Regions from separate parts of the Streptomyces sp. NPDC097981 genome, predicted to be linked through region 1. Evidence: riboswitches for the same ligand, from Rfam matches in the RefSeq annotation. Region 1 holds a riboswitch; the other holds the start of a gene.
The links. A riboswitch is a leader RNA that binds a small molecule or an ion and turns the genes downstream of it on or off. The one in region 1 is predicted to bind glycine.
Positions count from the first base shown of each region.

Region 1 (15,667 bases):
TGCTCGCGGTGAAGCTCTCGACCTTGTACGGGCCGGTGGAGACCGGCTTGTTGGTGTACGTGGCGCCCGTGTCCTTGGCCGCCGGGACCGGCGAGGAGGACGGCATGGCCAGCAGGTAGCTGAAGTCGGAGTTGGCGCTCGCCAGGTTGAAGACGATCGTCTTGTCGTCCGGCGTCTCGACGGACTTCAGACCCATCTTGTTGGCGTCGGTGTCCTTGTACGGGCCGGGGTACTTCTGGCCCTGGTCGAGTATGTCGATCAGGTACGTGGGACCGCCGGACAGCACGTCCTGCGCGAAGACGCGCTCGATGCCGTACTTGATGTCCTTCGAGGTGATCGGCGAGCCGTCCTCGAACTTCACGCCGTCCTTGAGCTTGAGGGTGTACGTCTTGCCCTCGTTGCTCAGGACCGGCAGGGCCTCGGCGAGGTCGGGGACGAGCTTGCTGCCGTCCTTGCCCGGCTTGCTGTCGTACGCGAGCAGCTGGCGCACGTAAAGACGCTGCATGTCCCACACGAAGCCGTAGTAGGCGCGCGCCGGGTCGAGGTAGTCGACGTCCTGCGGCGACCAGAGCTTGAGCTCACCGCCCTTGGCGTCCGAGGGGTTCACCATGCCGGTGGTGGCGGCGTTGAAGGCGGCACCGCTGCCCTTGCCCTCGGTCGTCTTGTCGCCGTCCTTGCCACCGCACGCGGCGGTCAGGGACAGGGCGGCGATCACGGCGGTGATCGCGAATGCCTGCTTTCTGCGGATCACGTTGGTCCAACCTCCATTGGTGGGTGAATCGATGAAGCGGTTCAGCTGCCCTTGGGGTCGAGTGCGTCACGCAGCCCGTCCCCGAAGAGGTTGAACGCCAGGACGGTGATGAAGATCGTGATACCGGGGACGACCATGTACGCGGGGTCGTCCTGGTAGATGGGGATGGCGTCGGAGAGCATCTTTCCCCAGGAGGCGGTGGGCGGCTTGACGCCGGCACCGAGGAAGCTGAGGGCCGCCTCCGTCAGGATGTTGGTCGGGATGAGCAGCGTCGTGTAGACGAGGATCGGCGCGACCAGGTTGGGCAGCAGCTCCTTGATGAGGATGTAGCCGCGGCCCGCACCGAGGCTGCGCGCAGCCTCGACGTACTCGCGCTCCCGCAGGGAGATCGTCTGGCCTCGCACGATACGGCCGATGTAGGGCCATCCGAAGAAGCCGATCACGACGATCAGTACGCCCATCCGGACGCCCGAACCCGAGAACCCCCAGAGGGAGTTGGGGACGACGGACACCAGGGCGATGGTGAACAGCAGCTGCGGGAAGGCGAGCAGCAGGTCCATCAGCCGGCTGATGAGCCCGTCGACCCAGCCGCCTATGAACCCGGCGAGCGCGCCGAGCAGGCTGCCTATGGTGACCGACACGAAGGCCGACAGGAAGGCGACGACCAGCGAGATGCGGGCGCCGTAGACGATCCGGCTGAACACGTCGCGGCCGTTGGTGGGTTCGACGCCGAGCAGGAAGTCGGAGTTCATGCCGCCGAAGGAGCCGAGCGGCGTGCCCAGGTCGGGGTCGATCAGATCCTCGTGGAACTCGTTGGGCGGGTGGCCCAGCAGGCTCACGATCTGCGGTGCGAAGACCGCCACCAGGATCAGAAAGATCACGACCACGCCGCCGGTCAGCGCGACCTTGTCGCGCTTGAGCCGCATCCAGGCGATGCGGCCGGGCGAGCGGCCTTCGATGGCCTTGGCTGGGACGTCGGCTACGGACACGGGTGCGGGTGATTCCGCGCTCGTGTCATGCAGTGGTGCCGTCATCGTGGTGGGGACCCCTCTCGGCCGACGGGTTGCCGGCCCATGCCCGCCGCTGTGGCGGCGTTGGTGCGGAGTGGCGCTCGGAGTGCGTGGTGACACGCAAGACGCGTGTTGAGGTGCAGGAACTGCGGGAAATGCTGTGCAAAGCCACAAGCGAAACGCATATGCCGAACCGGGGTTTGGAGGACTCACCGGCTCTTGGGTGGGGAGTCTTCATGGGCGCTGCGATCAGCCGCCAGACCCGCAGATGAATGGATGCGCAACCGTGATGTGAGGGCCGAGTTCCCGTTATCCGGACTTCGCTCTCGCCTGAGCGGATCAAGACCGTCCGTTCGGTACGCAATCGGACATGGCGCGCAACTCGCGGTAGGAGCATGCCTTTTGGGCGCACAACAGCGACGAAATCCGGACAAGACGAAGGCCGCAGGGAACGTTGCTTCCCTGCGGCCTCGGTTGGCTTGATACCGCCGTCTCAATGTCCGGGCGGCCCCTGGACAGCGGTCCGGATCAGTAGGCGGGAGCCTGGCCCTCTCGGTCGTAGAAGGGGCGGGTCTGGGCGCGCAGCCACATCGCGACGGGATCGTGCTCGTCCGCGAGCGCGACCGTGCACACCGGCACGCCCTCGGGGACCGCGCCGACCGACTGGCGCATCATCTCCCGTACGGATTCCAGCGCGGGCGCTGAGGCGTCGTACAGGTCGAGCCCGACCGCGAGGTACGGCGAGCCCAGCGAAGGCTGTACCCAGGCGCGGCGCAGCGAGCGGACGGCGGGGGTGCGGTGTGCGTGCTGGGTCAGCAGCCCGTAGAACTGCGGGAGCTCCAGGGCGGGCTCGGACAGCCGCAGCGGCCCGGCCGGCATCCGGTCGAGGCCTGTGGCGATCCGGCGCAGGTCGGCCCAGGGGATGCCGAGGCCGCCGCCCTGTGCATGCGGGTTGAGCCACAGGCCCCAGCGGTCCGGGTAGAGGGCGCGGGCGATGTCGCGGCCGGTGACCACCTCGTAGCCCCGGTTCCAGCCGCTGGCGGCCAGCTCCTGGGGGGAGGTCACGCAGGGCGCGTACCCGAGGCCGTCGATCTCCATGCCGCCGTACTGGGCGTCCGGGGAGCCCGGCTGGCCCTGCCAGAGCAGCATCCACAGGCGGCCCTCGGCGAGGGCATGCAGAAGCGACTCGTAGCTTTCATAGCGCCCGGGAGTCACCTGGCGCATCATGTGCTCGACCTGCCCGGCCGCGGCCGTGCCTGACGCACTCACCCGGTACCCCTCTTCGTCCGCCCGTCCACCCGTATCCGCACCCAGCTTAAGCGGCGCTAGGCCAGGTAGAAGGGGCGTACGCGCGTAACCATGTAGTCGACCACCGGGTCCTGGGCGGCGTCCAGGAGGATCAACTGCACGGGCCAGGGCGGCACCACGCGGGTCAGGGCCCGGCCGAGGGCCTCCATCGGGGTGTTCCGCATCCCGGGCTCCCATCCCAGCATCCGGACACCGATGTAGAGCTCGGGCGCCCCGCCCTCGACGCTGGCCAGGCAGCGGTGGGCGGCGACGACGACGCCGGTGGCGCGGAACTCCTCGGCGGCGGCGGTCAGGAAGTCCACCGGGTCGTCCTGCCAGTCGGGCTCGTAGAGCCGGACGCGGCCGCCGGTGGCCGGGCCGTCGAGCGGGGTGCGGCCGGTGCGGCAGAGCTCCGCGACGGCGGGCGGGGGCAGCGGGACGCCGACGGCGCCCTCGGGGTTCACGGCGATGCCGAGCTGCGGGGGCAGGCCGCGGGCGAACTCGACGGCGGGGGCCACGGCGAAGTCCATGGCGGATCCGACGCAGGCCCGGAACTGGGCCTCGGAGCTGTAGACCGGGACGTACGCCGCGCCGTTGATCTCCATGGTGGGCAGCGTGAGGCCGGCCCCGTCCGGGCCGACTCCGCCGGGCAGGGGCACCCAGACCTGGCTCCGCCCGAGCACCTCGACGATCCGGGCCCCGGCGTCCGCCTGCCCGAGCGCCGCCCCGAGCACGTGCTCCAGCTCGTTGTCCGGCCAGCCGCCGCCGTGCATCTCCGCCTCCGCTTGTGGTCGCTCTCGCTGCCTTGCTGTCAGGCCGAGGCTAGTGGGTCCCCGGGCGCCCGCTCTCCGCGGCTCCCGCACCGCGGAGTCAGGCGGCCCCGGAGCCGGGGGCGCGGAAGGCTATCCGGGTCACGTGGGAGGCCGAGCCGCGGTCCAGCAGGACCGCCGAGGCGCAGCCCGCGGGGAGGCGGCCGGATTCCGCGTCGCGCAGCAGCCGGGCCACCGCGCCGCGGTGGCGGGCGAAGGCGTAGGCCGATACCCCGCGCCCCCGTGCCGCCTGCCCGGCCAGGGCCTCCTCCGGGGTGGTGTCCAGCAGCAGCAGGTGCAGTGCCCGGCCCCGGCGCCGTGCGACCGCAGCGAGCAGGCTCCGCACCCAGGTCTGCGTTCCGCAGTCGTGGACCACCGCCGAGGCCCCGGAGCGCAGCGTCCGCCACAGTCCCCAGTAGTGGGCGCAGCGGACCAGCGGCCGGTACACCGCGTACGGCAGCATGCGCGGCATCCGCCGCTCCCAGCGCTCGCGCACGTCCTGCGAGTCGATGCCGCCGCCCTCCGCGGCCCTCTTGATCAGCGTGCTCTTGCCGCCGCCCGGCAGGCCGGACACCACGACGATGTCCCCTTCGGCGAAGCCGAGCCACCGCGGTCCGTGCGGGCCCCGGCCGCGCAGGTCCCGTACGAGACCGGCCTCGGAACGTGCCCGCCGCGCCGCCGGCGCCCTGTCCACGGCCCCCGTCCCGGTCGACGCCAGCACCCCGAATCTCCGCACGGTGATCGCTCCCCCCATCGGGCCATGCATGCCCCATGCCCACTGAGTGTAAAGAGACGGTAATCCGACAGCCCCGGTTCCGGTCCGCCCTTACCCGGCCGCATGACCGGTCCGTACGTTCTTCCGGGCCCGCACGACCGATCACCCGGACGGCGTGCAATGATGTGCGCCATCTGGACCAACTGCATACCGGCCGCTTGAATCCGCGCGGGAGAGTCCCGGCACGCCGTGAGGCGGTGCCCGGGCGCCGAAGGAGCAAGTTCCTCCCTTGAATCTCTCAGGCCCCGTACCGCGTGGATGAGGCAGATCTGAAAAGCGAGCCGCGCCGCCGTCCCTCACGACGGCATCCGCGTGCGCTCCACCCAAGGTGCAAGTCGACGTTCCCCGGGTCCGACCGGGAACTCTCGGCGAACCTCTCAGGTTCCGATGACAGATGGGGAGGATCGTCCTCGTCATGTCATGCCCTGGGACCCGGGAGCCACACCCATGAGCACTGCCCCCCGCCTGACCGCCCTCGATGCGCTGCACCGTTCGCTCGGTGCGACCATGACCGATTTCGCGGGGTGGGACATGCCCCTGCGGTACGGCAGTGAGCGCGACGAGCACAACGCCGTCCGTACCAAGGCCGGTCTCTTCGACCTGTCCCACATGGGCGAGATCACGCTGACCGGCCCGGAGGCCGTCAAGGCCCTGGACTACGCGCTGGTCGGCAACATCTCCACCGTCGGCGTCGGCCGCGCCCGCTACACGCACATCTGCCAGGAGGACGGCGGGATCGTCGACGACCTGATCGTCTACCGCCTGGGCGAGACCGAGTACATGGTCGTCGCGAACGCCTCCAACGCCCAGGTCGTCCTGGACGCCCTCACCGAGCGCGCCGCCGGCTTCGACACCGAGGTCCGCGACGACCGGGACGCGTACGCACTGATCGCCGTGCAGGGCCCGGAGTCCCCCGGCATCCTCGCCTCCCTCACCGACGCCGACCTGGACGGCCTGAAGTACTACGCCGGCCTGCCGGGCACGGTCGCGGGCGTGCCCGCGCTGATCGCGCGTACGGGCTACACGGGCGAGGACGGCTTCGAGCTGTTCATCGCCCCCGAGCACGCCGTGGAGCTGTGGCAGGCCCTGACCAAGGCCGGCGAGGGCGTCGGCCTGGTCGCGGCCGGTCTGTCCTGCCGCGACACCCTGCGCCTGGAGGCGGGCATGCCGCTGTACGGGCACGAGCTGACCACCTCCCTCACCCCGTTCGACGCGGGGCTGGGCCGGGTCGTGAAGTTCGAGAAGGAGGGCGAGTTCGTGGGCCGCGCCGCCCTGGAGGCCGCCGCCGAGCGCGCCGCCACGAACCCGCCGCGCAAGCTGGTCGGCCTGATCGCCGAGGGCCGCCGCGTCCCGCGCGCCGGCTTCCCGGTGGTCGCCGACGGACAGGTCATCGGCGAGGTCACCTCGGGTGCCCCGTCCCCGACGCTCGGCAAGCCGATCGCGATGGCCTACGTGGACGCGGCGCACGCCGCGCCCGGCACCTCCGGCGTCGGCGTGGACATCCGCGGTACGCATGAGCCGTACGAGGTCGTGGCCCTGCCGTTCTACAAGCGGCAGAAGTAGCGCCCGTACGCCGTACCGGCCGTCTCACTCCGCAAGACCACTGTTCGTATCCACTCCCCCGCATCCAGGAGAATCAGGTCATGAGCAACCCCCAGCAGCTGCGTTACACCAAGGAGCACGAGTGGCTGTCGGACGCCGAGGGCGGCGTCGCGACGGTCGGCATCACGGAGTTCGCGGCCAACGCGCTCGGTGACGTCGTCTACGCCCAGCTCCCCGCGGTCGGCGACACCGTCACCGAGGGCGAGACCTGTGGCGAGCTGGAGTCGACCAAGTCGGTCAGCGACCTGTACTCCCCCGTCACCGGTGAGGTCGTCGAGGCCAACCAGGACGTCGTGGACGACCCGGCCCTGGTGAACTCCGCCCCCTTCGAGGGTGGCTGGCTGTTCAAGGTGCGCATCTCGGAGGAGCCGAAGGACGTGCTCTCCGCCGATGAGTACGCCGCGCTCACCCTGTCCGACAACTGACCTCAGGGGATCTGATGTCTGTGCTGAACACCCCTCTCCACGAGCTCGACCCGGACGTCGCCGCCGCCGTCGACGCCGAGCTCGTGCGCCAGCAGTCCACCCTGGAAATGATCGCGTCGGAGAACTTCGCTCCGGTCGCCGTCATGGAGGCCCAGGGCTCGGTCCTGACCAACAAGTACGCCGAGGGCTACCCCGGCCGCCGCTACTACGGCGGCTGCGAGCACGTCGACGTGGTCGAGCAGATCGCGATCGACCGCATCAAGGCGCTGTTCGGCGCCGAGGCCGCGAACGTCCAGCCGCACTCCGGTGCGCAGGCGAACGCCGCCGCGATGTTCGCGCTGCTCAAGCCGGGCGACACGATCATGGGCCTGAACCTGGCCCACGGCGGTCACCTGACCCACGGCATGAAGATCAACTTCTCCGGCAAGCTCTACAACGTGGTCCCGTACCACGTCGACGAGACCGGCGAGGTCGACATGGCCGAGGTCGAGCGCCTCGCCAAGGAGTCCAAGCCGCAGCTGATCGTCGCCGGCTGGTCCGCCTACCCCCGCCAGCTGGACTTCGCCGCCTTCCGCCGCATCGCGGACGAGGTCGGCGCGTACCTGATGGTCGACATGGCACACTTCGCCGGCCTGGTCGCCGCGGGCCTGCACCCGAACCCGGTGCCGCACGCCCACGTCGTCACCACCACCACGCACAAGACCCTCGGCGGTCCGCGCGGCGGTGTCATCCTGTCGACGCAGGAGCTGGCCAAGAAGATCAACTCCGCGGTCTTCCCCGGCCAGCAGGGCGGTCCGCTGGAGCACGTGATCGCGGCCAAGGCGGTCTCCTTCAAGGTCGCGGCCTCGCCCGAGTTCAAGGAGCGCCAGGAGCGCACGCTCGAAGGCGCGAAGATCCTCGCCGCCCGCCTGGTCCAGGACGATGTCAAGGCCGTGGGCGTGGACGTCCTCACCGGCGGCACCGACGTGCACCTGGTCCTGGTCGACCTGCGCAACTCCGAGCTGGACGGCCAGCAGGCCGAGGACCGCCTCCACGAGGTCGGCATCACGGTCAACCGCAACGCCATCCCGAACGACCCGCGGCCGCCGATGGTCACCTCGGGTCTGCGGATCGGTACGCCGGCCCTGGCCACCCGCGGTTTCGACGCCGAGGCCTTCACCGAGGTCGCCGAGATCATCGCGCAGGCGCTGAAGCCGGCGTACGACGCCGAGGCCCTCAAGGCGCGCGTCTCCGCGCTCGCGGCGAAGTTCCCGCTGTACCCGACGCTCTGACGTCCGGGTTCCATGAGGCAGGGCCCGGTTCCGCGGTTCACGGGACCGGGCCCTTCCCCATAACCGGAAGCCCTGGTCAGGCCGCGGCCGGGCCGCCCTGCCGCCCCCGGTACGGGCCGTTCGCCCCGGGGCGCCCGGGCCCGCTGTGCCAGCCTGCCGGGGCCGGGGCCCGTCCTGGACCCGGCGGCCGCCGGCGCCCCCGCCGTGGAGCGGGAACGTGACCTGACCCACGCCGGACCGCAACCTCGCGCACCGGTCAGGCAGGCGAAACGTTCACTTCGCCGCGTTAAGCTCGTCTGTCGGACAAAATCCGAACAATCACCCCTCCTGCACCGTCCGCCCTCTCCCGCCCCCTCCCACCCCACGAGCAGACAAGGGAGTCCGCCACCGTGGCCATCTCCGTCTTCGATCTCTTCTCCATCGGCATCGGCCCCTCCTCCTCCCACACGGTCGGTCCGATGCGGGCCGCCCGCATGTTCGTGACCCGGCTGAAGAAGGACGGCGTGCTCGCCCAGACCGCGGCGGTCCGGGCCGAGCTGTACGGCTCCCTCGGCGCCACCGGCCACGGCCACGGCACGCCCAAGGCGGTGCTGCTGGGCCTGGAGGGACACTCCCCCCGCACGGTGAACGTGGAGACGGCCGACGACGAGGTGGAGCGCATCCGGCAGACGGGCCGCCTCCGTCTCCTCGGCACCGAGATAGGGAGCGCGCACGAGATCGCCTTCGACGAGCCGAGCCAGCTGATCCTGCACCGCCGCCGGTCCCTGCCGTACCACGCGAACGGCATGACGCTCTTCGCGTACGACGCCTCGGGCACGCCGCTGCTGGAGAAGACGTACTACTCGGTCGGCGGCGGCTTCGTGGTGGACGAGGACGCGGTCGGCGAGGACCGGATCAAGCTCGACGACACGGTGCTGAAGTACCCCTTCCGCTCGGGCGACGAAATGCTCCGCCTGGCCAAGGAGACAGGCCTGTCGATCTCCTCCCTCATGCTGGAAAACGAGAAGGCCTGGCGCACTGAGGAGGAGATCCGCGAGGGCCTGCTGGAGATCTGGCGGGTCATGCAGGCCTGTGTCTCGCGCGGCATGTCCCGCGAAGGCATCCTCCCGGGCGGCCTGCGGGTCAAGCGCCGGGCCGCCTCCACGGCGCGCCAGCTGCGCACCGAGGGCGACCCGATGATGCACCGCAGCGAGTGGACGACGATCTACGCGATGGCGGTCAACGAGGAGAACGCGGCCGGCGGCCGCGTCGTGACGGCCCCGACGAACGGCGCGGCCGGCGTCCTCCCCGCGGTCCTGCACTACTACATGAACTTCGTCCCGGGCGCCGACGAGGACGGCGTGGTCCGCTTCCTCCTCGCGGCGGGCGCGATCGGCATGCTCTTCAAGGAGAACGCCTCGATCTCCGGCGCCGAGGTCGGTTGCCAGGGTGAGGTCGGCTCGGCCTGCTCGATGGCGGCGGGCGCCCTCGCCGAGGTCCTGGGCGGCACCCCCGAGCAGGTCGAGAACGCGGCCGAGATCGGCATGGAGCACAATCTCGGCCTGACCTGCGACCCGGTCGGCGGCCTGGTACAGATCCCGTGCATCGAGCGCAACGGCATGGCGGCGGTCAAGGCGGTCACGGCGGCCAAGATGGCGATGCGCGGCGACGGCACCCACAAGGTCTCCCTCGACAAGGTCATCAAGACCATGAAGGAGACGGGCGCCGACATGAAGATCAAGTACAAGGAGACGGCCCGCGGCGGCCTCGCGGTGAACGTCATCGAGTGCTGATCCGGCGCACCTGACCACAGAGGGGCCCGACGGCGCGTCGGGCCCCTCCGTCGTTCGCGCCGGGTCCGCGGCGGGCGCCGGCGTCGCCGGCTTCGTCCCCGTCCCCGTCCCGTGGCGGACCGGTGACACAGCGGCCCGCCCTGAGGGCGGGCCGCCGCGCATTCCTGTGACAAGACGGGTCCAGCGGCCCACGGGGTCGGGACCTTCGGCCCGCAAGGGCGGCCGCGAGGTGGACTAGCTTGCCCGAGGGGGTGCGGATCCCCCGGGAGAGCCGACAGAGAGGCGCAGCGCATGGACGGCATCGAGCACCGCGTCCTCCCGCTCCGGCTGGAGGCCTCGCCCGCGCCCGTGCCGATGCACGGGGCCTTCACGTACCGCCGCGACCGGCCCTACGAGCTGACGCTCGACCTGCAGGGAGCCGGGATGCACCTGGCGCGCTGGGTGTTCTCCCGGGACCTGCTGCTCGACGGGGAGGGCTGCTCGACGGGCGAGGGCGACGTCCACGTGTGGCCGCGGTGGCAGGGCAGCGAGCCGCGCGTCTTCCTCGGCTTCAGCAACGGCGAGCAGAGCTGCGTGGTGTCCGCCCGGGCGAAGGACGTGCGCGCGCTGTGCCGGCGGCTGGCCGCGCTGGTGCCGCGGGGCGAGGAGCACCGGCACTATGACCTCGATGCGGAGCTGAACATCCTTCTGTACCGATAGGCGGCTATTTTCCGGTTCGTTTCGATTGCACCGCTTCGGATGCAACCGCGAAGGATGCCGGGGGCGTCTTCGCCGGTGACACCGGTCCCCGTCTCTTGAGAATCAGGGGGACGTCATGAACCGTCTCCGCCGCCGGCAGGTCGTGGCCCTCGCCACCGGGACCCTGCTCACCGCCGGGATCACCCTCGCCGTACCGGCCTCCTCCGCCGTGGCCGCACCCGCCCCGCTCGTCGTCAACGCCCGCTGGGGCGGGCACTGCACGTACGACCGCATCGTCATCGACCTGCGGGGACGCGTCCCCGGGGTCACCGTCACCCGCGTACCGAAGCTGGTCCAGGACGGGTCCGGGAAGCCCGTGCCGCTGCCCGGGAAGCACTTCCTGCAGATCCGCCTGCATCCCGCCCAGGCCCACGACGCGGCCGGGCGGAGCGTCTACCGCGGGCCCAGGCTCGTCAAGATCCATCTGCCTCGGCTGAAGGGTCTCGCCATGACGGGCGACTACGAGGGGTACGTCACCTTCGGCGCCACCTTCGACGGCAAGCCCGCCTTCACCTCGTTCACGCTGCACGCGCCCGAGCGGTTCGTGCTGGACGTCGCGCACCGCAACGTGTGCTGCTGAGGCCGGCCGGTGGGCGGGTGCCCCGGGCACCCGCCCACCGTCACCGGTGCTCGGGGTTCGGGAAGTCGAAGCGGCAGCCCGCGTCCCACAGGGACCGCTGATTGCCGTGCGCCGGGATCCCGCCCGCCCGTTTGAGCAGGGCGGCCAGATGCATGAGGTTCCAGGACATGAAAGTGGTGTTCCGGTTGGTGAAGTCGTTCTCGGGGCCGCCCGAGCCGGGGTCCAGGTACGAGGGCCCGGGCCCGGCCTCGCCGATCCAGCCCGCGTCGGCCTGCGGCGGGATCGCGTAGCCGAGGTGCTGGAGGCTGTAGAGGATGTTCATGGCGCAGTGCTTCACGCCGTCCTCGTTGCCCGTGATGAGTGCGCCGCCGACGCGGCCGTAATAGGCGTACTGGCCCTGCTCGTTCAGGATCGAGGAGCAGGCGTAGAGCCGCTCGATGACCTGCTTCATGACGGAGCTGTTGTCGCCGAGCCAGATCGGGCCGCACAGCACGAGGATGTCGGCGTCCATGATCTGGCTGTAGAGGACGGGCCATTGGTCGCTCTGCCAGCCGTGCTCGGTCATGTCGGGCCAGACGCCGGTGGCGATGTCGTGGTCGACGGCGCGGATGAGGGAGGTCCGGGCGCCGGCCGCTTCCATGACGGCGCGGCTCTTCTCGATCAGGCCCTCGGTGTTGCTGGTCTCGGGCGAACGCTTGAGCGTGCAGTTGACGTAGACGGCGGTCAGGTCGGAGTAGTCGAAGTCGGCAGTCACGCGCCCAGCCTGTGAGCCGGCGGGTGTCCCCGCCACCGGACCGCACCCGTTCGGGCCGGGTCGGTACCGGTCCGTCCTTCCGGCCTGCGCAGCTTCCTGCGGGGCATGGAGGAGCCGGCCCGGCGCCGTCCCGAGTTCTTCGGCCGGGGCCGGTGTCCGTACCTAGGATGGCCGCATGTCGCTGCCGCACGCCATCCTCACCGCCCTGCTGGAGAAGCCCTCGTCGGGGCTGGAGCTGACGCGGCGGTTCGACAAGTCGATCGGGTACTTCTGGTCGGCGACGCACCAGCAGATCTACCGCGAGCTGGGCCGACTGGAGGAGGCCGGGCTGATCCGGGCGCTGCCCAGCGAGGTGCCCGTACGGGGGCAGAAGAAGCAGTACGAGGTGCTGTCCGCCGGAAGCGCGGAGCTCGCGCGGTGGGTCGGCGAGAGCCAGGACCCGAAGGCCATCCGGGATCCGCTGCTGCTGCGGATCCGGGCGGCCGCCGTGGTGGGCCCGCACGGGCTGGCCGGGGAGCTGCGGCGCCATCTGGATCTGCACCGGCGCCAGCTGGCGGTCTACGAGGCGATCGAGGAGAAGGACTTCCCGCCGGGGCGGGACTCCGACGAGGACCGGCTGCGCCGGCTCGTGCTGCACGGCGGCGTCGGCCTGGAGACGTTCTGGCTGCGCTGGCTGGAGGAGGCCCTCGCCGAGGTCGAGGACATGACGCCGCCGGGCGGTGCCGCCCGGGCCTGAGCACAGCCCCCGGCGCGGCGGCACGAGGGTGGCGCGAGGGCAGCACGAAGCCCCCGTCATGCCCTGCTTGCGGGCGTGACGGGGGGCTGCGGCCCCTCCCGGCGCCGGCCGGGAGGAACAGGGCTTACTTGTTCAGGGAGGCCCAGAACTCGTCGAAGCTCAGCAGGCCGTCGCCGTTGGTGTCCTTGGAGGCGATCACGGCCTCCGCGACGGCGCCGGTGACGTACGCGTCGCCCATCGCCTTCATGGCCGCGCTGTACTCGTCGGCCGTGACGAAGCCGTCACCGTCCGCGTCGAACTTGCCGAACGTCGCCCGCGCGCTCTCGATGTCAGCCACTGGGATCCACCCCTTCTCGGTGCTTCTTGACCGGCTCAGGGTAGCGGCATCCGGACCCCGCCCGTCCCGCGGGTCCCGTTCGGGCGGCAGATATGAATTCAATTACTCTTCCGTAATGCGGAAGGGATAATTCCGGCCAAGAAATCCGACCTGGACTTGTCACGTTCCGGGGTCACGGCATAACGTACCGGCATTGCCGCCACACCAGGAGCGCAGGGCTCCCAGGGACATGCGGCAACAAGGGCGATCACACAGGTGACGATCACAGCCGACGCATCATTCGAAGTTCTGCCCTTCACCCGCACCTGCCGCCATATCTGGGAAGACGGCGACCATGTGCTCATCGGAGTCAGCCCTGGAAACAGCTACTTCAGCGCCGAGCGCATCAGCAGTCTCGCCCGGTGGGCCGTGAGCCGTTTCGCGCAGGTCGACTTCGTGTACGCAGACCTCCACGTGGACCGGATGTTCGCCGCCTTCGGCTACACCCAGGAGCATGCGGAGAAGCGGGCCGCGAAGGAGATCAAGGCGGTACGGCGACGCATCCTCAAGGGCGTGGAGGAATCAGGACACCCCCAGGCGGAAATCCGTGTCAGGGCACTGTCCGAGTTCCAGCAGAACCCCGTCTACCAACTTCTGCACCGTCGTGTCCTGCATTTCCTGGAGACGGACGACGAATTTCGCAAGGGCTGCGAGGAGATGGCCTTGCATTTTGTCGGATCCAAGTTGCCGGAAGGCGAATCCATCACGGACGCCCAGTTGCAGGTCTGTTTCGACTACATGGCGGCCGAACTGCCGTTCTTCGTGGACACCCCGAGCATTCTCGACGTCCCGTCCTCCGTGGCGGCCTACCACGTCAAGATGCCGCTCACGGATGTCCTCTTCGCCCGCGGCGGGGGCCTGCGGGCGACGCGCAACCAGGCGTACGCCGTCGTACGGCCCGAGGCCGCGGAGGCCGCTCCCCCGGCGCCCGCGCCGGCAGCACCCACGAACCACGCACCGACCGAAGGGACCGTCGATGAGCGTCGAGCAGCTTGAGGACAGCCGGGCCGTACCCGGCCGGGAGGCCCTCCTCGACTTCCCGCTCTCGCGGCGCGGCGACGTCCTGCCCGAGGAGTGCGCGTGGCTGCGCGAGAAGGCGCCGGTCGCGAAGGTCCGCACCCTCACCGGCGACCCGGCCTGGCTGGTGAGCAACTACGCGCTGACCAAGCAGGTGCTGGAGGACGACCGGTTCAGCCTCAAGGACACGGCCAATGCCGGGGTCCCGCGCCAGTACGCGCTGACGATCCCGCCCGAGGTCGTCAACAACATGGGCAACATCAACAGCGCCGGCCTGCGCAACGCGGTGATGAAGGCGCTCAACCCGCGCCAGAAGGGGCTCCAGGACTGGCTGCGCGCCAAGGCCGGCGAGCTCGTCGACCTGATCGTCGCCGAGGGTGCGCCGGCCGACCTCCGTGCGGGGTTCGCCGACCCCTTCTCGGCGGCCCTGCACTGCCAGGTGCTCGGGGTTCCGTTCGAGGACCGCCGGCGCCTGATGTCGGGGCTGGACGTCGCGTTCATGACCGCTCGCGAGCCGTTCGCCGACTCGGCGCTCAACTGGTACAAGGACGTCGGCTACTTCGTCGACCAGCTGAACGCGCAGCTCGCGCGGCCTGCCGAGGAGCGTACGGGGCTCCTCGGCAGGTTCGCGGACCTGAAGGAGGCGGACCCGGAGTCGGCGCACCTGACCGACGACATGTTCGCGACCGTCGCCGTCTCGCTCTTCGGGGCGGGCGCGGTCTCCACGTCGGCCTTCCTCGTGCTCGCCGTCCTCGCGCTGCTCCAGAAGCCGGAGCTCATCGGCTACTTGCGCAAGCACCCAGAGCGCATGGGCAAGGCCGTCGACGAGCTGCTGCGCTGGAACCTGTCGGTCGGCGACGGCCTGCCGCGCATCGCGATGGCGGACGTCCAGGTCGGCGACGTGCCGGTCAAGGAGGGCGAGCTCGTCCTGGTCCTGTTGGAGGGGGCCAACTTCGACCCGGAGGTCTTCGAGAACCCGCACGAGCTGGACCTGGAGCGCGAGAGCTCCCACCCCAACCTGGCGTTCGGCGCCGGCCGGCACTTCTGCCCGGCCTCCGCGCTGGGCCGGGCGCACGCCGAGATCGCGCTCGAAGTGCTGGTGGAACGGCTGCCCGAGCTGCGGCTCGCAGTGCCCGCCGAGAACCTGGTGTGGCGTACGGGCTTCATCAAGCGGCTGCCGGAGCGGCTTCCCGTCGCCTGGTGATGCCACCGGGGTGTCCCGGGAGCCGTGCGAGCTCCCGGGGCGCCGCCGCGCCGCCGTGTCCGCGGTCTGCGCGGTCTAGCGGAAGATGCCGGTGTGGCCGAGCGAGTAGCGGCCGGGCTGGGGGTAGACGGCCAGGCCGTGGGGGCCGCCGCCCACCGGGATCCTGGCGAGCTGGCGGCCGGTCGTCGTGTCGATCGCGTAGACCTCGGAGTTGTAGCGGCCCGACAGCCACAGCACCTTGCCGTCGGCGGAGACGCCGCCCATGTCCGGGCTGCCGCCGTCGGGGAGCTCCCACTTCTTGGTGATCTTGTTCTGTTTGAAGTCGAATACGGAGATGCTGCCCTCGCCGCGGTTGGAGACGTACATCTCCTTGGAGTCGCGGCTGACGTACAGGCCGTGAGTGCCCTTGCCGGTGGGCAGCAGCTTCGGGGTGTCGAACTTGTCGCCGCTGAACACCCACATGCCGTGCGCCATCATGTCCGCGACGTAGAAGGTCTTTCCGTCCGGCGAGACCTTCACGTCCTGCGGCATCGCGCCCTCGTAGGGCAGTTTCTGCTGGG
Region 1 covers NZ_JBEORW010000017.1:12,197-27,863, forward strand. Annotated here, with positions in the region: gene ABTY04_RS18145 (ABC transporter substrate-binding protein) at 1-751, opposite strand, end outside; gene ABTY04_RS18150 (ABC transporter permease) at 793-1,785, opposite strand; gene ABTY04_RS18155 (enhanced serine sensitivity protein SseB C-terminal domain-containing protein) at 2,290-3,030, opposite strand; gene ABTY04_RS18160 (enhanced serine sensitivity protein SseB) at 3,087-3,821, opposite strand; gene ABTY04_RS18165 (AAA family ATPase) at 3,919-4,599, opposite strand; glycine riboswitch at 4,792-4,895, shown strand; gene gcvT (glycine cleavage system aminomethyltransferase GcvT) at 5,080-6,195, shown strand; gene gcvH (glycine cleavage system protein GcvH) at 6,276-6,659, shown strand; gene glyA (serine hydroxymethyltransferase) at 6,674-7,930, shown strand; gene ABTY04_RS18185 (L-serine ammonia-lyase) at 8,320-9,702, shown strand; gene ABTY04_RS18190 (SsgA family sporulation/cell division regulator) at 9,994-10,401, shown strand; gene ABTY04_RS18195 (AMIN-like domain-containing (lipo)protein) at 10,517-11,020, shown strand; gene ABTY04_RS18200 (flavodoxin family protein) at 11,061-11,774, opposite strand; gene ABTY04_RS18205 (PadR family transcriptional regulator) at 11,950-12,510, shown strand; gene ABTY04_RS18210 (EF-hand domain-containing protein) at 12,635-12,847, opposite strand; gene ABTY04_RS18215 (tRNA-dependent cyclodipeptide synthase) at 13,103-13,882, shown strand; gene ABTY04_RS18220 (cytochrome P450) at 13,863-15,107, shown strand; gene ABTY04_RS18225 (YncE family protein) at 15,183-15,667, opposite strand, start outside.

Region 2 (15,667 bases), on a different contig from region 1:
GAGCCCGAGGTCTTCAATTACGTGGACCCGGATGTTCCGGTCGACTGGTCAGGCGATGTCTTCCCGCAGCTGATGAAGGAAGGCCGGCCGATCTACGGCTACGTGGCCGAGGGCTACTGGGAAGACGTCGGCACGCACGAGAGCTACGTCAAGGCACAGGCCGACGTACTCGAAGGCAAGGTCCAGGTCGAGATGGACGGCTTCGAGATCTCGCCCGGAGTGTGGATCGCCGAAGGCGCCGAAGTGAGCCCCGACGCCGTGCTGCGCGGCCCGCTGTACATCGGGGACTACGCCAAGGTCGAGGCCGGCGTGGAGATCCGCGAGCACACGGTCGTCGGTTCCAACGTCGTCGTCAAGAGCGGGGCCTTTCTGCACAAGGCCGTCATCCACGACAACGTCTACATCGGGCCCCACAGCAATCTGCGCGGCTGCGTCATCGGCAAGAACACCGACATCATGCGGGCCGCCCGGATCGAGGACGGGGCTGTCATCGGCGACGAGTGTCTCGTCGGTGAGGAATCGATCATCCAGGGGAACGTGCGGGTCTACCCCTTCAAGACGATCGAGGCGGGCGCCTTCGTCAACACGTCGGTGATCTGGGAGTCCCGCGGTCAGGCGCATCTGTTCGGGGCCCGCGGAGTCACCGGCATCCTGAACGTGGAGATCACGCCCGAGCTGGTGGTCCGGCTCGCCGGCGCGTATGCGACGACCCTCAAGAAGGGGGCGACGGTCACCACGGCCCGTGACCACTCCCGAGGCGCGAGAGCACTCAAGCGGGCCGTGATCTCGGCGCTCCAGGCCAGCGCGATCAACGTGCGCGACCTGGAGAACGTACCGCTGCCCGTGGCGCGGCAGCAGACCGCCCGGGGCAGCGCCGGCGGGATCGTGCTGCGGACCTCGCCCGGGGTACCGGACTCGGTCGACATCGTGTTCCTGGACGAGCGGGGAGCGGACCTCTCGCTCCAGCAGCAGCGCAAGCTGGACCGGGTGTACGCACGGCAGGAGTACCGGCGGGCGTTCCCGGGCGAGATCGGTGACCTCCAGTTCCCGGGCAGCGTCTTCGACGCCTACACGGGCTCGCTGCTGCGGCGGGTGGACACGACCGGGATCGCGGATTCCGGGCTCAAGGTGGTCGTGGACGCCTCCAACGGCAGTGCCGGGCTGGTTCTGCCCAGCCTGCTGGGCCGGCTCGGCGTGGACGCGCTGACGATCAATCCGGGGCTCGACGAGTCCAGACCGACGGAGACCGCCGAGTCCCGCCGGGCCGGGCTGGTGCGGCTCGGGGAGATCGTGGCCTCGGCGCGGGCCGCGTTCGGGGTGCGGTTCGACCCGGTGGGCGAGCGGATCTCCCTGGTGGACGAGCGTGGGCGGATCATCGAGGACGACCGGGCGCTGCTGGTGCTGCTCGACCTCGTGGCCGCGGAGAAGCGCAGCGGCAAGGTGGCGCTGCCGGTGACCACGACCCGGATCGCCGAGCAGGTGGCGGCGTACCACGGGACCCAGGTGGAGTGGACGACGACCTCGCCCGACGATCTGACGCGGGTGGGCCGCGCGGAGAACACGATCTTCGGCGGGGACGGCCGGGGCGGGTACATCGTCCCGGAGTTCAGCAGCGTCTTCGACGGGTCGGCGGCCTTCGTCCAGCTGATCGGGCTGGTGGCGCGGACACAGCTCACGCTGAGCCAGATCGATGCGCGGATACCGCGAGCCCATGTACTCAAGCGGGACGTACCGACCCCGTGGGCGGTGAAGGGTCTCGTGATGCGGCGGGTTGTGGAGGCGGCAGGGGACCGGCAGGTGGACACCACCGACGGAGTGAGGGTGGTCGAGGCCGACGGGCGGTGGGCGCTCGTGCTGCCGGACCCGGCGGAGGCGGTCACTCACCTGTGGGCCGAGGGTCCCGACGACGCGTCCGCGCAGGCGTTGCTGGACGAGTGGGCGGGTGTGGTGGACGGCGCGGGGCACTGAGCGCCTGACACCTGCCGGACCAGCGCAGTCCGGGGGACCGGGTGCGGAGCGGCTGCTCCGGTCCACCGGACGGGCGCATTCGGTGTGGGCCGCTGCGACATGCGACGATGAGCGGCATGTCGCAGCCGCCCCACAGCCGGAGTTCGGTGCCGGCGCCTCCCGCGCGCCCGGACGCTTCCATGTCGCTGCTGACGCACGTGATGGACCACAGTCTCGACGACGGCTATGCGGAAGCGTCGGCCCGGCGCGAGGCGGAGGGTACGGCGGGCCTGCCGCGGAACCTCAAGGCCAAGCTGGCGCTCGCCGCCGGGCTCGTGCTCGCCGCCATGGTCGTCACGCTGGGTGCCGCCCAGGCGCGGATAGCCGCGCCGGTGCTGGCCAAGGAGCGCCAGGAGCTGATCGACCGGGTACAGCGGGCCGACGAGCACGCGGACGGCCTGGAGCAGGACATCGAGCGGCTGCGGGCGAACGTCGAGAGCCGCCGGCGGGAGGCGCTGAAGCAGCACGGCGGCGATCAGGGGCAGCGCGTGGCGCTGCTGTCCGGTGCGACGGAGGTACGGGGGCCGGGGATCAAGCTGGTCGTGGACGACGCCAAGGGCTCCTCGTCGGGCGAGGGCGGCAAGCCGCGCGAGAACACCGGTTTCTCGGACACCGGCCGGCTGCGGGACCGGGACATGCAGAAGATCGTCAACGGGCTCTGGCAGTCCGGGGCCGAGGCCGTCTCGATCAACGGGCAGCGGCTGACGTCGCTGTCGGCGATCAGGGCCGCGGGTGACGCGATACTGGTCGACAACAGGCCGCTGGTGCCGCCGTACGAGGTGCTGGCGGTGGGGGACAAGAAGCGGCTCGGGACCGCGTTCCAGGATTCCGCGGACGGCCAGTACCTGCACGCGCTGCAGGAGAATTACGGGATCCGCTACACCTTGTCCCCGGCGGACGAGCTGCGGCTGCCGGCCGCGTCGAGCCTGACCGTGCGTACAGCTACAGCAGAAGAGCCGAAGAAGGGTGCATCGTGATCGCGGTACTGGGCCTGGTGGCCGGAGTGGTGGTCGGACTTCTGGTCCGGCCCGAAGTGCCGGCCGTCGTCGAGCCTTATCTGCCGATCGCCGTGGTGGCGGCGCTGGACGCGGTGTTCGGCGGTCTGCGCGCGATGCTGGACGGCATCTTCGTGGACAAGGTCTTCGTGGTGTCGTTCCTGTCGAACGTGGTCGTGGCGGCGCTGATCGTCTTCCTCGGTGACAAGCTGGGCGTCGGCTCGCAACTGTCGACCGGTGTGGTCGTTGTCCTCGGCATCCGCATCTTCTCCAACGCCGCGGCCATCCGCCGGCACGTGTTCCGGGCGTGAGGCCGATGAGTGTGAACGACAATCCGCCCGAGGAGCCGACGGGCTCGGAGCTGCCGCCGCAGGACGAGCAGGAGCAGGGTGAGCGGGAGGCGCAGGCCGGTCGGCCGGCGCAGCCCGCCGAGGCGAAGGATTCCGAGGCGGCCGGGGCGGCCGCCGGGGAGCCCGAGGCCGCCGAGCCCGCCGAGCCCGCCGAGCCTGCGCAGACCGGCCGGCAGCGGCTGGCGGAGGTGCTGTGGCCGCCGCGGGTGAGCCGGGCCCAACTGATCGTCGCGCTGCTCCTGTTCGTCCTCGGGCTGGGCCTGGCCATCCAGGTGCGGTCGAACAGCGACTCCAGCGCGCTGCGCGGGGCCCGTCAGGAGGACCTCGTACGGATCCTCGACGAGCTCGACGGGCGGACCAAGCGCCTGGAGGACGAGAAGCAGCGGCTGGAGGACCAGCGCAAGGAGCTGGAGAGCAGCTCCAACCAGGCCGAGGAGGCCCGTCGGCAGACGGTCGAGAAGGAACGCCAACTCGGCATCCTGGCCGGTACGGTGGCAGCGCAGGGGCCCGGCATCACGCTGAAGATCACCGACCCCAAGGGCCAGGTGCAGTCGGACCAGCTGCTGGACACCCTCCAGGAGCTGCGGGCGGCGGGGGCCGAGGCGATCCAGATCAACGGTGTGCGGATCGGGGCGAGCTCGTTCTTCTCGGACGAGGGCGGCGGGATCGGCATCGACGGTAAGAAGATCACACAGCCCTACGAGTTCAAGGTGATCGGCAAGCCGCAGGATCTGGAGCCTGCCCTGAACATCCCCGGCGGTGTCGTGCAGACGTTGGAGAAGGAACAGGCCACCGTCGCCGTCACACGGTCGGCGAAGATCGTTGTGGATGCCTTGCGGGCTGCGAAGCAGCCTGACTACGCTCGGTCGTCATCGTCGTGACGCGGGACGGGGAGCGGACGGGCTCACGCGGGCTGATGCCTGCGGGGGGTCGACGCACTGAAGTCGTGCTGCGTGGTGGAAACTGTCTGGTGGTTACGGACGTTGTGAGGATGTCCGGGTCGGCAGGTGTGTGCATTCGGAGTTCGTCCTGCCCCACGGGCGGGTCTGTTTCGTTCAAGGGGAATCGCCCGTGAAGTTGTTTGAGAAGTTGTTCGGCAAGAAGAGCCGCGAGGAAGACGGTGCGGCCAGGCACCGTGCTGGGCAGGGAGAGATGGAAGGGCAGGGCGGTCGGCCGCTCTTCCGTGACGAGGTCGCGGGCGCGGGCGATGTTCCGGGCGCGCCCGGCGCGTCGTCTGTTGACCCTGCCGGTTCCGGACGCATAGGTTTCGGTGAACCATCAACCTCAGGTTCGGGTGGAGGGTTTGCCCCCGACCCGTATGCCACCAATGCCTCCGCGGGGCAGCCGCGGCGCGAGGAGCCGTCCATGTCGGCCGAGCAGGTTTGCAGCAGGTGCGGACACCGCAGCGATGCGGCCAGCCGGTTCTGCTCCAACTGCGGTGCGCCGCTGCGGGCGGGTCTGACGCCGGAGCGTGCCTCGGAGACCACGTCCACCATCTCGATCTCGGGCCTTGAGGCCTACGAGGCCGAGGTGTCGGGACAACAGCACGTGTCGTCCTCGCTGTCCCCCGAGGCCCAGGCCGCGGTGGAAGCTCTGCCGCCGGGTTCCGCCCTGCTGATCGTGCGGCGCGGCCCCAACTCCGGCAGCCGCTTCCTGCTGGACGGTGAGCTGACCACGGCGGGCCGGCACCCGCAGAGCGACATCTTCCTGGACGACGTCACGGTCTCCCGGCTGCATGTCGAGTTCCGCAGGAGCCAGGACGGCGGCTTCACCGTCGCCGATGTGGGCAGCCTCAACGGCACGTACGTGAACCGTGAGCCGATCGACTCGGTCGCCCTGCACAACGGCGACGAGGTGCAGATCGGCAAGTACCGGCTGGTCTTCTACGCGAGCCTGCGGGGCATCTGACCCTTCAAGGGAAGGTCCCATGCTGCGTACCCCGACCGGCGGTGCCCCGAAAGGGGGCGCCGCCGGCAGCACCGGCTCGGCCGGGCGGCTGGTGAGCATCGGCACGGTGCTCACCACGCTGCGCGACGAGTTCCCGGACGTCACGATCTCGAAGATCCGCTTCCTGGAGGCGGAGGGGCTCGTCGAGCCCCGGCGCACACCTTCCGGATATCGCAAGTTCAGCACCGAGGACGTCGAGCGGCTTGCGCGGATCCTGCGGCTGCAGCGGGATCACTACCTGCCGTTGAGGGTCATCCGCGAGCAGTTGGACGCGCTCGAACGCGGGGAGCAGATCCGCATCCCGGCGCCCACGGCGCACGGTGACTCCGTCGATCCCGCCGGCCCTTGCGCCGTCTACGGCGAGGTGGGCCGGGAGCGTCCGGCCGCGGCCCGGGTGGGCCGTGCCGAGTTGATCGCCGCGGCCGACGTGGACGAGGTCCAACTCGTCGAGTGGGAGTCGTACGGGCTGATCGCCGAGGCCCCCGGCGGCGGATTCGACGCAGGGGCGGTCACCGTGGCCCGGCTGGTGGCGGATCTGGGCCGGTTCGGGCTGGAGCCGCGGCACCTGCGGGCCATGAAGGCCGCCGCGGACCGCGAGGCGGGCCTGGTGGAGCAGGTCGTGGCACCGCTGCGCCGCCACCGCAACCCGCAGACCAGAACGCATGCGGAAGCCACCTTGAAGGAGCTCGCGGGGCTCTCCGTACGGCTTCACGAGGCCTTGGTACAGACCGCGCTCGGCGTCCGTCTGCACTGACCTCGGGCCCCCTCGGGGGCCCCGACTACCCAAACCTGCCGAGCAGGTCCTAGGGTTGCTGTGTGAACGAGCTCGACGTTGTGGGTGTCCGGGTGGAAATGCCCTCCAACCAACCGATCGTGCTCCTGCGTGAAGTGGGAGGCGACCGGTACCTCCCCATCTGGATCGGACCAGGGGAGGCGACCGCCATTGCCTTCGCGCAGCAGGGCATGGCCCCTGCCCGGCCGCTGACGCACGACCTGTTCAAGGACGTGCTGGAGGCGATCGGCGAGGAGCTCACCGAGGTCCGGATCACGGATCTGCGGGAGGGCGTCTTCTACGCGGAGCTTGTCTTCGCCAGCGGGGTCGAGGTGAGCGCGCGGCCTTCCGACGCCATAGCGCTGGCCCTGCGGACGGGGACGCCGATCTACGGCAGTGACGGCGTGCTGGACGACGCCGGCATCGCCATTCCGGACGAGCAGGAGGATGAGGTGGAGAAGTTCCGCGAGTTCCTCGACCAGATCTCTCCGGAGGACTTCGGCACCGGGCCGCAGTGAGCCGTCGGCCCCGCCGTCCACGGGTGCGTCAGCCCATTCGGCTAGCCTTGCCCCGTTCGAGGACACGGGAAACCACTCTCAGGGTGATTATCACTCGGCGTGCCGAGTGTGGCGATCGTTGACGCACCCCTGGTGACTGCCTACCTTCGAGGGGGCAGGTCAAGGACGGAGGGTCGGCGTGAGAGTCACGGGCGACGGTACGACCGGGGGCATCCCCGTGCGGAGTGACGGTGGGCCGTACCCGCTCCACGGCAGTGCGGCGGGTTCCGCGCGCCGTCAGCCGGAGAAGGCGTCGGTCGCACCTGCGGGCGCGGCCCCGGCACCCGAGCAGGTCGGCTACCGAGGGCCGACCGCGTGCGCCGCGGCGGGCATCACGTACCGGCAGCTCGACTACTGGGCGCGGACCGGGCTGGTGGAGCCCACCGTGCGCCCCGCCTACGGCTCCGGAACGCAGCGCCTCTACAGCTTCCGGGACGTCGTCGTCCTCAAGATCGTCAAGCGGTTCCTGGACACCGGCGTGGCACTCCAGAACATCCGGACCGCGGTCCAGCACCTGCGGGACCACGGCTTCTCGGACCTGGAACGCATGACGCTGATGAGCGACGGCGCCACGGTGTACGAGTGCACCTCGCCGGACCAGGTGGTGAGCCTCCTCCAGGGCGGGCAGGGCATCTTCGGCATCGCCGTGGGCGTGGTCTGGCGCGACGTCGAGAACGTGCTGTCACAGCTGCACGGCGAGCGGGTCGACACCGGGGAGACGGTGGTCGGCCACAACCCGGCGGACGAGCTGGCCGCGCGGCGCAACCGGGCCGGCTGAGCAGACCTCCCGGCCCGGCCCCGAGGCGCCGGGCCCGCCCCGGCCGATTGTCGGTGGCATGAGGCAGCATCGGGTCTGTGAGAGCCGCGCCGACCATCCTGCACCTGGACATGGACGCCTTCTACGCCTCCGTGGAGCAGGCGTCGAAGCCGAGCCTGCGCGGCAAAGCCGTGATCGTCGGCGGCCTCGGACCGCGCGGCGTGGTCGCCACGGCCTCGTACGAGGCCCGGCGCTTCGGGGTGCACTCGGCGATGCCGACGGCCCAGGCCCGGCGGCTCTGTCCGAACGGCGCGTACCTCATCCCCCGCTTCCGGCTGTACCAGTCGGTGAGCGAGGTGGTCATGGCGCTGCTGCGGGAGCTGTCCCCGCTGGTGGAGCCGCTCAGCCTGGACGAGGCCTTCGTGGACCTGGAGGCGGGCGGTACGGCCTTCGACGCGGATTCCGCGCTGGAGACGGGACAGCGGCTGCGGGCCGACATCAGGGCCGCCACGGGGCTGAGCGGGTCCGTGGGGCTGGCGGGGTCCAAGATGCTGGCCAAGGTGGCCTCCGAGGAGGCCAAGCCGGCCGGGCTGCTGCTGATCGAACCGGGGACCGAGCGGGAGCTGCTCGCACCGATGTCCGTACGGACCCTGCCCGGGGTGGGGCCCGTCACGGGGGAGCACCTGCGGCGCGCCGGGATGGCCACCGTGGGGGACCTGGCCGAGGCCGGTGAGGACGAGCTGGTGCGGATGCTCGGGCGCTCGCACGGGGTCGGGCTGTACCGGATGGCGCTGGGGCTGGACGACCGGCCCGTGGTCGCCGAGCGCGACGCGAAATCCGTGTCGGTGGAGGACACCTTCGACGTGGACCTGCACGACCGGGTGCGCATCCGGATCGAGGTGCAGCGGCTCGCCGACCGGTGTGTGCAGCGGCTGCGGGCCTCCGGGCACTCGGGGCGCACCATCGTGCTGAAGGTGCGGCGGTACGACTTCTCGACCCTGACGCGCTCGGAGACCCTGCGGGGGCCCACCGACGACCCCGCGGTGGTGCGGGAAGCTGCGGCGCGTCTGCTGGAGGCGGTGGACACCACGGGTGGGGTGCGGCTGCTGGGGGTGGGCGTGACCGGGCTGGCGGACTACACGCAGGAGGACCTGTTCGCGCAGTCCATGGCCGCGGAGGACGTGGCCGCCGACACGGGTGAGGTGGCGGAGGCCGGGGGGACGGGAGGGCCCGGAGAGTCGGGCGGTCCTGGCGGTCCTGGCGGTCCTGGAGGGCTTGGCGGGCCCGCAGAGGCCCCCGGGGGCGCGGAGCCGGCCGGGGGCCCCGAGCCCGCCCCGGAGCGGCGCTGGGCGGCCGGGAGCGATGTACTGCACGCCGTATACGGGCCCGGGTGGGTGCAGGGCAGCGGGGTCGGGAGGGTGACCGTGCGGTTCGAGCAGCCCGGATCGCCACCGGGCCGGGTGCGCACCTTCAGGGTGGAGGACCCCGAGCTGGAGCCGTCCGATCCGCTGCCCCTCGTCGGGGAGCCGGCGCCGCAAGCCGGCTAGGAGGAGTCGTCGCCGTTCGCCAGACGGCCGAAGTCGCGCTGGATGTCCGACGGGAGGGAGACGTCCAGTCCGTAGTGGTGGTAGAGCTGGAGCTCCTGTTCGGGGGAGAGGTGGCGGCCGACGCCGAAGTCCGGGGCGTCCTTGATGAGAGCGCGTTCGAAGGGGACCCGCAGGGTGTCGTCGACGACCTCGCTCGGCTCCAGGGGAACGAACGCGTCCCGGCTGAAGAGGCCCGTCCGGACGGCGGCCCATTCGGGCACGCCCGTGGCGTCATCGAGATAGACCTCGTCGACGGTGCCGATCTTGGTTCCGTTGCGGTCGAACGCCTTGCGGCCGATCAGGCTGCGCGGATCGATGTCGGTCTGCACGGTCCCTCCATGTGGTCGCAACTCCTCCGTAATGACTACAAAAGTGCATTTCCGGGGTAGGGGCCACTCGAAGGAGGTCCCAGAACCTCGCTGGTAGGCTGGGTGACGGCTGTTGACCCTGTGCGGGAGAGTCCTCCGAGTGAGCATGACGGAGGCGCCGAAGGAGCAAATCCTCCCCGGAATCTCTCAGGCATACGTACCGCACGGAACGAGGCCACTCTGGAAAGCAGGGGCGGGTACCGGGCGCAGTGCCGGTTCCCCTCCTCACCGACGGTGAAAGCCGGATCCCGCGGGTCATCCCCGCGACTCCGGTGAAGCTCTCAGGTTGAGATGACAGAGGGGGAGGCCGTCCGGGTGCCCGCGCCGTGGTGCCCCTCGCAGGTCGTACGACCCAGGAGGCCTCCGTACATGACCGCCAACCGCATTCCGCTCTCCCAGCTGGAGCGAGGCATCCCCTTCGAGCAGCGCCACATCGGCCCTGATGCCGAGGCGCAGGCGAAGATGCTCGCCCACGTGGGCTACGGCTCGCTGGATGAACTGACCGCTGCCGCGGTACCGGATGTGATCAAGAGCGCCGAGGCGCTGAACCTGCCCGACGCGCGGACCGAGGCCGAGGTGCTGGCCGAGCTGCGCTCGCTCGCAGACCGCAACCAGGTCCTGTCGTCGATGATCGGTCTCGGCTACTACGGGACCTTCACCCCGCCGGTGATCCTGCGCAACGTCATGGAGAACCCGGCCTGGTACACGGCCTACACCCCGTACCAGCCCGAGATCTCGCAGGGCCGCCTTGAGGCGCTCCTGAACTTCCAGACGGTCGTCGCCGACCTCACCGGCCTGCCGACCTCGGGCGCCTCCCTGCTCGACGAGGGCACCGCCGCCGCCGAGGCCATGACGCTGGCCCGCCGCGTGGGCAAGTCCAAGGGGAACGTCTTCCTCGTCGACGCCGACGCGCTGCCGCAGACCATCGCCGTGATCGAGACCCGCGCCGAGCCGATCGGCATCGAGGTCGTCGTCGCCGACCTGTCCGAGGGCATCCCGGCCGAGGTCGCCGAGCGCGGCGTCTACGGTGTGCTCGTCCAGTACCCGGGCGCCTCCGGTGCCGTACGCGACATCAAGCCGGTCATCGACCAGGCGCACGGCCTCGGCGCGATCGTCGCCGTCGCCGCCGACCTGCTGGCCCTGACCCTGCTGACCTCCCCGGGTGCGCTCGGCGCGGACATCGCCGTCGGCACCACCCAGCGCTTCGGCGTCCCGATGGGCTTCGGCGGCCCGCACGCCGGCTACATGGCCGTCCAGGACAAGCACGCCCGCTCGCTGCCGGGCCGCCTCGTCGGCGTCTCCGTGGACGCGGACGGCAACAAGGCGTACCGCCTGGCGCTGCAGACCCGTGAGCAGCACATCCGCCGCGAGAAGGCCACCAGCAACATCTGCACCGCGCAGGTGCTGCTCGCCGTCATGGCCGGCATGTACGCCGTCTACCACGGTCCGGACGGCCTGCGGACGATCGCCCGGCGTACGCACCGCTACGCGGCCCTCCTCGCGGCCGGTCTGACGGCCGGCGGGGTCGAGCTCGTGCACGGCTCGTACTTCGACACCCTCACCGCGCGGGTGCCCGGCAAGGCCGCCGAGGTCGTCGCTGCCGCCCGCGAGGGCGGGGTCAACCTGTTCCGGGTCGACGCCGACCACGTCTCCGTCTCCTGCGACGAGACGACCCTGCGTGCCGGCATCGAGGCCGTCTGGGCCGCCTTCGGCGTGACCGCCGACATCGAGGCCCTCGACGAGACCACCGCCGACGCGCTGCCCGAGGGCCTGCTGCGCTCGGACGACTACCTGGCGCACCCGGTGTTCCACCAGCACCGCAGCGAGACCGCGATGCTGCGCTACCTGCGCAAGCTGGCGGACAAGGACTACGCGCTGGACCGCGGAATGATCCCGCTGGGCTCCTGCACCATGAAGCTCAACGCGACCACCGAGATGGAGCCGGTCACCTGGCCCGAATTCGGCCAGCTGCACCCGTTCGCCCCGGTCGAGCAGGCCGAGGGGTACCTCACGCTCGTCAACGAGCTGGAGGAACGTCTCTGCGAGGTCACCGGCTACGACAAGGTCTCCATCCAGCCGAACGCCGGCTCCCAGGGTGAGCTCGCCGGCCTGCTGGCCGTCCGCGCCTACCACCGCGCGAACGGCGACGAGCAGCGCACCGTCTGTCTCATCCCGTCCTCCGCGCACGGCACCAACGCCGCGAGCGCCGTGATGGCCGGCATGAAGGTCGTCGTCGTCAAGACCGCCGACGACGGCGAGGTGGACACGGCCGACCTGCGCGCCAAGATCGAGCAGTACCGCGACGAGCTCGCCGTGCTGATGATCACCTACCCGTCGACGCACGGTGTGTTCGAGGAGCACGTCGCCGACATCTGCGCCCAGGTGCACGAGGCCGGCGGCCAGGTCTACGTGGACGGCGCCAACCTCAACGCCCTGGTCGGCCTGGCCAAGCCGGGTCACTTCGGCGGCGACGTCTCGCACCTGAACCTGCACAAGACCTTCTGCATCCCGCACGGCGGCGGCGGCCCGGGCGTCGGCCCGGTCGGTGTCCGCGCGCACCTGGCCCCGTACCTGCCGAACCACCCGCTCCAGCCCACCGCGGGTCCGGAGACCGGCGTCGGCCCGATCTCGGCGGCGCCGTGGGGCTCGGCCGGCATCCTGCCGATCTCCTGGTCGTACGTGCGCCTCATGGGCGGCGAGGGCCTCAAGCGCGCCACCCAGGTGGCCGTGCTCGGTGCCAACTACATCGCCAAGCGCCTGGAGCCGCACTACCCGGTCCTCTACACCGGCCCGGGCAACCTGGTCGCGCACGAGTGCATCATCGACCTGCGCCCGCTGTCGAAGGCGACGGGCGTCAGCGTGGACGACATCGCCAAGCGCCTGATCGACTACGGCTTCCACGCGCCGACCATGTCCTTCCCGGTGGCCGGCACGCTGATGATCGAGCCGACGGAGTCCGAGGACCTGATCGAGATCGACCGCTTCTGCGACGCGATGATCGCCATCCGCGGCGAGATCGAGCGGGTCGCGGGCGGCGAGTGGCCGGTGGACGACAACCCGCTGGCCAACTCCCCGCACACGGCGGCGGCGCTGGGCGGCGAGTGGGACCACCCGTACAGCCGAGACGTGGCCGTCTTCCCGGGTGGGGTCACGGCTGCGGAGAAGTACTGGCCGCCGGTGCGCCGCATCGACGGCGCCTTCGGCGACCGCAACCTGGTCTGCTCCTGCCCGCCGCTGGACGAGTACGACAACTGAGCCGTACGACACCGCGGGTGTTCGGCGACATGACACATCCGTATGACGTGACGGCATGACGAAGGGGCCGGTCCGGGAGAATGATTCCCGGGCCGGCCCCTCTTCGTTCCGTTCCGTGCTTCCGTTCCGTGCTGTCCGTTCCGTTCCGTACCGTCGTCGGCTAGGCCGCCTTCATCACCTGCGCCGCCGCGAGCGGGCGGTGCGGAGCGATGATCTGGCCGTCCGGCAGCAGCTCACCGGTGTCCTCGAAGAGCAGGACGCCGTTGCACAGCAGGCTCCAGCCCTGTTCCGGGTGGTTGGCCACGGGCTTGGCGGCCTCCCGGTCGGCGGAGTCGGCTGACGGGCACGCTGGCTGGTGCTGGCACATGGATGCGTTCTTTCGCTGCGGTGTGGTCTGTGTGCTGCGGCTCGATGCCTTGTTCATGGCCGCCCCCCGTATCAACGTCTTGGTTTGGTCAGGGTCCCAGTGTTGCCCTCCGGAGTTGCATCCGCAGGGATTTCCCGGCAGCTGTCCTCATACATTGATGACGCATCACTCGTGCGGGCGGTTCAGGTCAACTCCCCTGTCATTTCGGATGGTTCGGGGGTGGCCCGAGTAGGCTAGGCCGAATGGGCCGTACGGGTCATCGGTCCGCAACGCACCTGTTCGGACCCCGCCCGACCCCGATCGGAGACCGCTCAGGCGGCCGGAGCGGCCAGTGACGGCGGGACCGGCGGGACCGGTGGAGTGAGCCGGTGCGTCATCACGGGCAGCAGCTCGGACACCGGATGCGGCCGGTAGGCGGCGATGCCGGGCGGCGCCGGTGCCAGTGGCACCAGCAGGTCCGCGGCGGCCGGCAGCCCGGCGGAGGCGTCGGCGCCGACCGCCCCGTGCAGCCAGAGCGTCATCATGTACAGCTCCGGAACGGAGAGCAGCCGCGGCTGGTAGCTCTTGCCGAGCCCTTCCGCCTGGCGCAGGGCGCGTTCGGTGGCCGCGACATAGGGGCCCTCGAAGAAATGGGAGAAGACCCAGCCGTCCGGCGTCAGCCGGGTGTCCGCGGCGGCGACGTAGCGGTCGCCGCTGCGGATCAGGAACCGCCAGGCGGTCAGCCGGGTGCGGGGCGGACGGCCCCCCGCGGCCAGCTGGGAGATGTTCAGCCGGTCGAGGACGTGGACCGGCAGTGGCAGTTCGGCGGTCATCGGACCCTGCAGTGCGCGCAGGGCCGGAGTGTGCGCCTCGTGGACGGCGGTGGGGGAACCGAGTGCCGCGAGGACGCTGCGCAGGGCGGGCGCGGGAGCCGGAGGGACATGCAGCGGCATGGTGGGTCGCCTCTCACTTGGGAGACCTGTGGAACGGGGCAGGTGCGGACGGCGCTGTCGCATTCTGGGGCCAGAGGGGGGCTGAGGGGCAATGGCCGCGCGCCAACTCTCTGCCTCGTTTGCGGAGTTTATACGACATGTGTTCACGCAGTGTTTCGGCTAGCTGTCCCGCCTATTGCCGACAAGGCGCTTACCGGTCCCGCTGACATGGCATTCATGCCGGTTGCGCGCGAACATGTCGCGCTGACCTCGGAGGTTACCGGACAAGGGCTCGGCTGGAAAGCGTCTATTATCCCGAACCGGCAAAACCTATGCGGAATTTGCTTGTCGAGTTTTGCCAAGTGAATGTGCCATAGCGCCCTTCGGCCAAACCGGCGCGCGCTCCGCGCCAGGCACGCCCCCTCGCGTTATGGATCACGCCTCCGGGGCATCATCGACCGTACATGCGCGCCTGGGTGCGACAGGCCAGGCCCACTCGAGGAGGGACGCTTCGATGGGGGAGAAGGTCGTGGCGGGCGGATTCGACCTGTCCGATCGGCAGAGGTATCGGAGGAAGCTTCACGAGTGTCTGGAGGGACTGGAGCGGCTTCTGGCGGAGAAGAGGTTCGATCGCCCCAAGAACATGATGGGGCTGGAGATCGAACTGAATCTGGCGGGTGCCGACGGGTTGCCGAGAATGGTGAATGCCCAGGTTCTTGAGCGGATTGCGAGCCAGGATTTCCAGACCGAACTCGGAATGTTCAACCTGGAGGTGAACGTCCTTCCGCACCGGCTCGGCGGCCGGGTATTCGACCAGCTCGCCGAGGAACTCAGTGCGGGGCTCGCCTATGCCCACCGGCAGGCCGCGGAGATCGACGCCGGGGTGGTGATGATCGGCATCCTGCCGACGATCACCCGCTCAGACCTGGTCACCGCCAACCTCTCCGCGGTGGACCGCTACTCACTGCTGAACGAGCAGATCCTGATGACGCGCGGCGAGGACTTCATGCTCGACATCGACGGGGTCGAGAGGCTGACCTGGAGCACCGGGTCGATCGTCCCCGAGGCCGCCTGCACCTCCGTACAACTGCACCTCCAGGTCACGCCGGGCCGGTTCGCCGACGTGTGGAACGCTGCGCAGGCGGTGACCGCCGTACAGATAGCCGTCGGCGCCAACTCGCCGTTCCTGTTCGGGCGTGAGCTGTGGCGGGAGTCGCGGCCGCCGCTCTTCACACAGGCCACCGACACCCGGCCGCCCGAGCTCCAGGCCCAGGGGGTGAGGCCGCGGACCTGGTTCGGGGAGCGCTGGGTGGAGTCGGCGTACGAGCTCTTCGCCGAGAACGTCCGGTACTTCCCCTCCCTGCTGCCCATCTGCGACGAGGAGGAGCCGCTGCGCGTGCTCGCCGAGGGAGGGGTGCCGAGCCTGCAGGAGCTGGTCCTGCACAACGGCACGGTCTACCGGTGGAACCGGCCGGTGTACGGGGTCGCCGACGGGATGCCGCACCTGCGGGTGGAGAACCGGGTGCTCCCGGCCGGCCCGACGGTCGCGGACGTGGTGGCGAACGCGGCTTTCTACTACGGGCTCGTCCGCACGCTCGCCGACGAGCAGCGGCCGGTGTGGACCCGGCTGCCGTTCGCCGAGGCGGAGGCCAACTTCGACGCCGCGTGCCGGTACGGGATCGACGCCCGGTTGCGCTGGCCGCGCCGAGGCCGGGGCGGCGGGCTGGCCGGCGTGTCCGCGGTACGGCTGGTCCTGGACGAGCTGCTGCCGATGGCGGCGGCCGGGCTGGACGCC
Region 2 covers NZ_JBEORW010000004.1:290,720-306,386, reverse strand. Annotated here, with positions in the region: gene ABTY04_RS06280 (sugar phosphate nucleotidyltransferase) at 1-1,968, shown strand, start outside; gene ABTY04_RS06275 (DUF881 domain-containing protein) at 2,076-2,984, shown strand; gene ABTY04_RS06270 (small basic family protein) at 2,981-3,313, shown strand; gene ABTY04_RS06265 (DUF881 domain-containing protein) at 3,319-4,233, shown strand; gene ABTY04_RS06260 (FHA domain-containing protein) at 4,364-5,260, shown strand; gene ftsR (transcriptional regulator FtsR) at 5,280-6,053, shown strand; gene ABTY04_RS06250 (bifunctional nuclease family protein) at 6,116-6,589, shown strand; gene ABTY04_RS06245 (MerR family transcriptional regulator) at 6,768-7,406, shown strand; gene ABTY04_RS06240 (DNA polymerase IV) at 7,484-8,932, shown strand; gene ABTY04_RS06235 (PRC-barrel domain-containing protein) at 8,929-9,300, opposite strand; glycine riboswitch at 9,414-9,512, shown strand; gene gcvP (aminomethyl-transferring glycine dehydrogenase) at 9,709-12,594, shown strand; gene ABTY04_RS06225 (DUF5999 family protein) at 12,755-12,961, opposite strand; gene ABTY04_RS06220 (hypothetical protein) at 13,273-13,893, opposite strand; gene ABTY04_RS06215 (glutamate-cysteine ligase family protein) at 14,387-15,667, shown strand, end outside.
Region 2: it holds a riboswitch for glycine, as region 1 does, so the genes downstream of both, gcvP (aminomethyl-transferring glycine dehydrogenase) here and gcvT (glycine cleavage system aminomethyltransferase GcvT) in region 1, are expected to answer to the same signal.